Regions from separate parts of the Shewanella sp. Pdp11 genome, predicted to be linked through region 2. Evidence: predicted binding sites of a transcription regulator. Region 2 holds the regulator's gene; the other holds the start of a gene.
The links. Region 2 encodes LexA, which represses DNA repair genes until DNA is damaged. Its sites were predicted from a motif close to TACTGTATNNNNATACAGTA; they were not measured.
Positions count from the first base shown of each region.

Region 1: a site for LexA is predicted at 1,964-1,983, ahead of recN (DNA repair protein RecN). Genes of this name have one in related genera too.

Region 1 is NZ_CP015194.1:4,197,435-4,201,672, reverse strand. Features, by position in the region: gene AYJ58_RS18485 (phosphatidylglycerophosphatase A family protein) at 1-131, shown strand, start outside; gene recN (DNA repair protein RecN) at 275-1,933, opposite strand; gene AYJ58_RS18475 (AEC family transporter) at 2,062-3,024, opposite strand; gene lldR (LysR family transcriptional regulator LldR) at 3,324-4,223, shown strand.
Region 2 is NZ_CP015194.1:790,208-794,445, forward strand. Features, by position in the region: gene coxB (cytochrome c oxidase subunit II) at 1-1,316, opposite strand, end outside; gene AYJ58_RS03635 (cell division inhibitor SulA) at 1,719-2,231, opposite strand; gene lexA (transcriptional repressor LexA) at 2,228-2,848, opposite strand; gene plsB (glycerol-3-phosphate 1-O-acyltransferase PlsB) at 3,009-4,238, shown strand, end outside.

The sequences.
Region 1 (4,238 bases), 1.6 Mb from region 2:
TCATCAAACCTTGGCCTATTCGATGGCTCGATGCCAAAGTTCATGGTGGCTTTGGCATTATGATTGACGATGTGTTAGCGGGCGTGTTTTCGTTTATTTGCCTGCAAGGGCTAGTCTGGTGTGTTAGCTAACATTTTCGCTAGTCTGACATGATAGCTAATTTAACTTGTTAGTTAACATGGGCAACAACTAACCCTTACTCTTGATTTTGCATTTTTCTGATTGAAGCTTGATTGAAGGAATTCGCTGCTTATCCCTTTTCTGTTTGATTCTACTATTGCAGCAGTTCCCTTGCGTTCGCTAGGGTATTGCTGGTGATAGTATCGCCACCTAACAGCCTTGCCAGCTCTTGAATACGTTGCTCACGATCGAGCGATTTCATTGTGGTCTCAGTACTGCCCGCCTTATTAAATTTATCGACGAACATGTGTTGATGACCATTGCCCGCAACTTGCGGCAAGTGAGTCACGCACAGTACTTGGGTCGATTCCCCTAAGCTACGTAACATGCGGCCCACCACTGCGGCGGTGGGGCCGGAAATCCCAACATCCACCTCATCGAAAATTAATGTCGGCGTGGCAACTTTCTTCGCGGTAATCACTTGGATACCTAAGCCTATCCGTGAAAGTTCACCGCCAGATGCGACTTTCGAAATCGGTTGCAAGGGTTGGCCAGGGTTAGTGGTGACCATAAATTCGATATTGTCACTGCCATTGGCTGACATTTGCTCTGGGTTGAAATTGACTTCGATAGTAAATTTACCCTTTGGCATATTCAGTTCGTGGATTGACTGAGTCACGAGTTTGTCGAGTTCTTTGGCATATCGAGCGCGGCTTTGACTGAGCTTTTGTGCGTTGCTAAGGTAAGCGGCTCTGCTGGCATCGACCTGCAATTGAATTTCTTCGAGCTTGCTTTCGTCACTGTCTAAGGTGCTCAGTTCTGCCTTTAATGCTAAATGATGTTCGGCCAGTTTATTTGGACTGACATGGTGCTTACGCGCCAGTTGCATGGCTTTTGATAGCCGTTCTTCTAAATAGGCAAAATGAGCTGGATCGAGTTCAAGCTTACTCAAATAGTGCTGTAATTCGCCTGCGCTTTCTTGCACTTGAATTAATGCATCATTGAGCATAGTGTTGATATTGCTTAATGCAGGATCGTAGCTTTGCAGGTCTTCGGCGAGGGAAACCACTCGGTTGAGCAGTGACTCTATGTTGTTTTCTTCGCCCTCAGTGAGTATATCTAGACTCGCTTGACAGGTATCAATCAACTCAGTGCCATTGGCCAGACGTTTGTGCTCTTGCTCAATTTCATCGAACTCATCGACTTTAAGATCAAACTCATCGAGTTCTTCTACTTGATATTGCACTAATTGCTTACGGGCAATACGTTCATGTTGGGAGGCTTCGAGTTGCTTTAGATCGGCCTCAATTTGTTTGCAGCGTTGAAAACTGGCGGCAACCGTATCGATAAGCAATCTGTGGTTGGCATAACTGTCGAGCAATGTGAGTTGGTGTTCACTCTTCAACATTGCATGGTGCGCATGTTGGCCGTGAATACCGATGAGTAACTGACCCAGTAATTTGAGTTGCGTCAGCGGTACTGGATTACCATTGATGTATGCGCGTGAACGGCCATCGCTACCAATAGTTCGACGTAGGATACACTCATCATCGAGTTCAAGATCGTTATCTTCTAACCAACGTTTTGCCAGTGGAATATCGTCCAAGGAAAAGCGGGCGCTGACCTCGGTTTTATTGGCTCCGGGGCGAACACTGCTGGCATCGGCGCGATTGCCTAGGCACAGGCCTAACGCATCGATGGCGATCGATTTACCTGCACCGGTTTCACCTGTGATGCTGGTCATACCGGGGCGAAAATCCAGTTCTAAAAAACGGACGATAGCGAAGTTATTAATGCTGAGTTGGCAAAGCATAGTGAATTCCTGTCGAAAAACTTACCAAACCACTGTATTGATAAACAGTATATACTGATTTTATATACAGTAAAGTGGCTTGGGTAAATAATCGGCATTATTGGCAGTAAATATTTTTAATTAACTGATTATGCGTGGGTTCTTACTAAGCTTTCTAAGATAGGCAAACTAAAGAAAGTAACTAAGGTGCCAAATAGAATGCCCTGAGCGCTGGTTGAAGCCTGAGTGTTATAACGCTGGGCGAGTAAGTACACGCTAGCGGCTGTGGGCAGTGCGCTCAAGATCACGCCCATGATCAGGTAGTCACCACTGACTCCAAAACGGTTAAGCATAAAGTAGACGAGTGCCGGTTGGATAGCCAGCTTGAAGAGATTGATAAGGCTCAGTTCGATAAAATTCTTGGGGCTAAATACGCTGCTATCTTTCTGGTAGCGCATCGCTTTGGCGAGTACCATGCCGATAGCAAATAGGGCGCAGGGGCTTGAGGTATTGCCAATTTGCTGGATCATTAGCGCCAGCCCAGAAGGTAGTTTTATCTCTAGCGCCGAAATGCTGACACCAATTAAGCTACCAATAACGATAGGGTTTTTACCGACCGCCATCGCCATTATGACTAAGGCGTGGTGTTGTCTTTGGGTGTTTGTGGCCAGTTCCATCGAGACTAAGGCGACGGCAAACATCAGCACGGATAATAAGCTGGCAATCGCAGCGGCGACTAAGGCGCTTTGCTGCTGCGGAAAGAGGATGATGAGTAGTGGAATACCAATAAATGCGGTATTACCAAAGGTGGCATTGAGGGCTCGAATAGCGGCAACCGCATGCTGTTTAGGGTTAGCAAGCAGCGAGAGCCCAAGGCAGACAAGATAAGTGATCACCATAGCCGTGCTGTAGCCCGCAATAAATCCCCATTGCAAAATTTCATCAATCGGCTGCTGGGCGAGGGCGATAAGCATGATCGCAGGGAATGCAATATAGTACACATATTGGTTTAGCACTTGGTCCGTATCAACGGGCAAGAGTTTTAATTTTTGCACTAGTGTGCCGAGCAACATGATCCCGAAGACGGCAAACAGAGGGGTTAAAATGGTCATTTCCCTCACTCATCCTTACGATTAAATTTGAATAAACTCAGCCATTACCGTCATTTCTACTATCGCTATGATTTTAGGTGGGCGCTTGCCTTTTTTATGCCACGTTAGAACCAGAACTAGCGCCAGCGCAGTAAAACTCGCCACAAAATAACATATCATTTCAGTCTAAGGCTATTGCGCTATGGTCGTATAAGTGGATTAATTGATGTTTAAAACACAATGACTTAGCGTACGCTGTGATTGTTGATGACTTTATATAGTGCCTAACTTGGGCTGCTAGAACAGAATTAGGACATGCAATGAGTGATGATTTAGGCGCTGAACTACAACTTGTCTATCTTTTTGTGCATTTAGTCAATGCGGGCAGTTTTTCGCAGGCGGCGAAGGAGCTTGATATGCCCATTGCCACAGTGAGTCGCAAGTTAGCGAAGTTGGAAGAAAAGCTCGATAAACAGCTCTTTATGCGCAGCACCCGCAAGTTGCGACTGACAGAGGAAGGGCTGGCACTCTTCCAACGCTACCAGAGTGTGGTTGCTCAATTTGATGAACTGAGTGGTGCGGGCAGCGATAAACCCGAGGGTACCCTGCGCATCGCCGCGCCGATTTCGATTATTTCCATCGTGTTTATTCAAGCTTTAAATGAATTTGGCCGCCTGTATCCCGATATCCGTTTGCACATTTCCCAGAGCAATGAGTTAGTGGATTTGATCGACAAGGGCATAGATGTGGCGATTGTCGGCGGGGCTCAGCCTGATTCTTCTTGGGTGTCGAGTACCTTAGGCGAGCTGGATTATTGCCTGTTTGCCACGCCAGAATATTTGGCTCAGGCACCTAAACTTGAGCATCCCGATGATCTCGAAGCCCATCAACTGATAAAAGTCTGGCCGCTGTTTAATTGGCATTTAAAGCATCCGAGCGGTGAGTCTTTCTATTTTAATGGCCCAACTAAGCTGACCCTCACGGATTTGCACGGTGCGATTCAGGCGACCTTAGGCCATGGCGGGATCTTGTATGGTCCCGAACTATTTGTAAAACAGCAGATTAAAGAAGGGAAACTTAAAGTATTATTGCCAGAATGGATTGGCGAGCAGAGGCGGATTTCGATTTTATATCATCAACGCAGCCAGCAGCCGCTAAAGGTCAGAGTCTTTATTGAGTTTATGCAGTCAAAGGCGCCGGAGTTATTCTCTATGCGTTGATTTAACTAGGGGAAC
Region 2 (4,238 bases):
GGTATGCCAGCTCCCGTTAACTGATGGCAGGCCGCACAAGTGGTGGCGTAAACAGTTTCACCTTCGGCCATCAAGGCGTCGTGGGTGAGTGTGGGGAGGCTGGCGGGATCGACAACTGCAACTGGCTCAGGTTCAGGCGCGGGAGTTGGGGTCGTATTGGCTGGCGCTGCAGTAGATGCTGGTGTGCCAGCGCTGCCGTTCATATGCTCGTTAACATCTTTGGCCTGCACAGCATCGCCAGTATTATTGCCCCATGCATTACGCTCATAGGTAATAACGGCGGCCATTTCTTGTGCCGTCAATTGCTTACCAAAGGCTTGCATGGCGGTACCCGCTTTACCGTTAATCACGATTTCAAGGTGGCCGCTGAGCGGTCCCGTTGCTATCGGACTGCCTTTGAGGTGTGGGAATACGCCTTGTAACCCCTCGCCATTAGGCTGGTGGCAGGCTGCGCAGTGACCGAGGTAAACTTGCTCACCTTGGATCATTAGCTCCTCTTTGCTAAGGGTCTGTGACAATGCAGCTTGAGCAGCTTCTGCCGCCGCGCCTGCAGCTTGTTTTTGCTCCGCTACCCAAGCTTCAAACTCGGCTTCGGGTAGGGCTTGCACTACAATGGGCATAAAACCATGGTCTTTACCGCAAAGCTCGGCGCACTGACCACGGTAAATGCCGGGTTTGTCTATGCGAGTCCAGGCCTCATTGATAAATCCTGGGTTGGCATCTTTCTTCACCGCAAAAGCGGGAACCCACCATGAATGGATCACATCTTCTGAGGTCATCAGGAAGCGAATTTTGCGGTTTATCGGCAGCACGAGCGGCTTATCGACCTCCAAAAGGTAGTGTTCACCCTTGGTTTCGGTACCGTCGATTTGTGTTCTTGGGGTTGCGAGTATGCTGTAAAAATCAATGTCTTGATCGAAATAGCTGTAGTGCCATTTCCATTGGGAACCTGTGACTTTAACGGTGAGATCGGCATTGCTGGGATCTTCCATCGCAATTAAGGTTTTTGTCGCTGGAATCGCCATTAAGATCAAAATGATAAATGGCAGAATCGTCCAAGCGATTTCAACTTTAGTGCTTTCGTGAAAGTGCGACGCGACAGCGCCTTTGGATTTTCTGTGATTGATCATGGCGTAAATCATCACGCCAAAGACCACAAGGCCAATGGCGCAGCAGATATACAAGATGGTCATGTGCAAGTGATAAACCTTGCCACTGATCTCGGTTACGCCAGGGGTCATGTTGAACCGCATGTCCGCGGCGGCCAACGGTGGTGCGAATAACACCACGAGTAAACAATACAACAATTGCTTCACAAGACTTCTCCTCTGCCAATTGCGAATAGCAACTACAAAGAAGAGCAACACAGTAAGTCTCAACTCTATGCAAACTCTTCAGTTTCCAAAAAAGCGTTTTTGACTTCAACGTGCGTTGGCGGCTGTTACTTTTAATTAAGTATTGTTACTGCTGGTATTAGCCACGCTGGCACATACGACTGAAATAAATCTTTTCTCTATTTTTAGTGGCATTTTGAACTCGATTACGGCTCGAGTTATTTGCCACGGGCGGCGATATATCATCGCCGACTAAATCAACCATACTTGCTGTTTAAATATTGATCAAGATCACTTATTTATCTAATTGTCTGAAAAATTGCCAAAAAAAAGCCTCACATTCATAGGCGAGGCGGCTTTCAAGGTAAAAAAATAAATGAATATTTAATGTACAGCGCTAAAAAAAGATTGTTGGCCGAAGAGATTGCCTTGCTCAATGCGTACGTCGCCATGTAAGTGACTGTTTACGTCTTCAAGCACTATGCCCATGGCGCGGGCACTTTTAGCCACGATTTGCAGGCGACGATTATCGCGTGCATCCAGTGATTGGGTCCAAGTAATAACTGCACTGGACGTACCACTTGTTAAGGCTTTTTCCATCGCCCACAGGGTTTCGACTTCATCTTTAGCGTGCACCAGCAAGACTCTGTCCATACGCACGCCTGCATTGGCGAGCATTTGTTTGTAGCCAATGCTCGGTGGGTTGATGAGTACTAACCAACGACCCTGTTGGCTTAACTGGGCGAGTTGCGCACTCAAATGGATTAACTCTTGGCGGCCTTGAGTCTTAGTTGGCATGCAGGCGATAGGTGCGTGGTGCCAGTCATAGTCGGCATCACGGACTTCATCGAGCCACAAGCCCGGATGGCGGGGTGCATTGCCAAGTAGTTTGTTCATAGCCAATCTCCATTACGGATCACACCGACGGCGAGTCCTTCAATTGTTAAACTTTGATAGCCTAAATCCACTTTTATCGGGGAATAGTCTTCATTTTCGGCGTGTAGATAGACCACATTGCCTTTTTTTTCGAAACGTTTAACAGTGACATCGTCGTCGACTCTAGCGACAACCACTTGACCATTTCTAGCTTGTTGTACTTTATGAACAGCCAGCAAATCTCCTTCGAGAATGCCGATATTCTTCATGCTGTCGCCTTTAACCCGCAGTAAGAAATCGGCGGCGGGATGGAACATGCTCGGGTCGACTTGGTAGTACTGTTCAACATGTTCTTGGGCGAGGATAGGTTCACCCGCGGCCACTTGGCCGATGAGCGGTAAACCTGTTTCAGTTAAATCTTCGACTTCCGCAGGTAGGCGAATGCCCCGCGAAGTGCCCGGCATGATCTCAATGCAGCCCTTTTTCGCCAACGCTTTAAGATGCTCTTCAGCCGCATTGGCGCTCTTAAAACCTAAACGGGTCGCGATTTCTGCCCGTGTGGGTGGCATGCCAGTATCGGCAATATTTCGTTTAATTAGCTCTAAAATTTCAGCTTGGCGTGGCGTCAAAGGTCTCATGGTGTTTCCTGTTTTTCTATACAGTTACTGTTAGTATATACAGTATTATTTGCAGCGCAAGTATTAACCACTTTTTAGCTATGTTGGAGAGAATTAGCGAATATTACCCATAGTCTGGTATTCTATCGGGCTAGTAAACGTACTTAATTGCATAAGAATAATGCCTAAACACGACTCTCTTTGGTTGAAATCATTACGCTGGATCCAAAAACACTTAGTGCACACTATTGTTGTGCCTCAGGATCCCTTTGCCGATCTGAATCTGGATGCCTCCAGACCCCTTGCTTATGTGATGAAAACGGAATCGCTGAGTGACATCGCTGCCCTGAGTGAAATAACGGCAAAGTTAGGACTACCGAGCCCCTATGAGCCTTTAGTGGCGAATGGTGTGATTGCGCCTCGGGTTGTCTGCCTCCAGGGGCGTAAGCCGCTGTTTGGCGAGCGTGCCGGTAACGAGCCTTTCCTCGAATGCTTTATGCGTTTGTTAGCCGTGCATAAGGAGCGCCCTGAATTGGATATTCAACTGGTGCCCGTGAGCCTGTATTGGGGCCGCACACCAGGGAAAGAAGACGACACTATGAAGGCGGCTGTGTTTGAGCGGGAAAACCCGACTTGGCTGCGTAAGTGTCTGATGATTCTGTTCTTAGGTCGACATAACTTCGTGCAGTTTTCGAATGCGGTATCCCTGCGTTATATGGCCGACGAGCATGGCACAGACATGGGTATCGCCCATAAGTTAGCGCGGGTCGCGCGGGTGCATTTCCGTCGTCAACGCAAGGTGATGACAGGGCCTGTGCTGCCAAATCGCCAAGCACTGTTTCATTCGTTGCTCAAATCTGAATCGTTGCGTAAAGCGATTCAAGAAGAAGCCGTCAGTAAGAAGATTTCAGAGACCCAAGCGCGCGAGACAGCCATTGAGTATCTCGATGAAATCGCTGCCGATTACTCAGATAGTTTAGTTCGTATTGCCGAGCGTTTCTTAACTTGGTTATGGAACAAGCTTTACAGCGGGATCAATATCAAAGGTGCCGAGCAAGTTCGCCAGTTACACCACGATGGTCACGAGATTGTTTATGTGCCTTGCCATCGCAGTCACATGGATTACCTGCTGTTATCGTATATTTTGTACTATCAAGGTATGGTTCCGCCGCACATTGCCGCTGGTATTAACCTCAACTTCTGGCCTGCTGGACCTATGTTCCGTCGCGGTGGTGCCTTCTTTATCCGCCGTAGTTTTAATGGCAACAAGCTGTATACCGCAGTATTCCGTGAGTATTTAGATCAACTGTTTGCTAAAGGTTATTCGGTGGAATATTTCTCCGAAGGCGGCCGCTCACGTACGGGGCGTCTATTGGCGCCCAAAACTGGCATGATCGCTATGACGATGAAC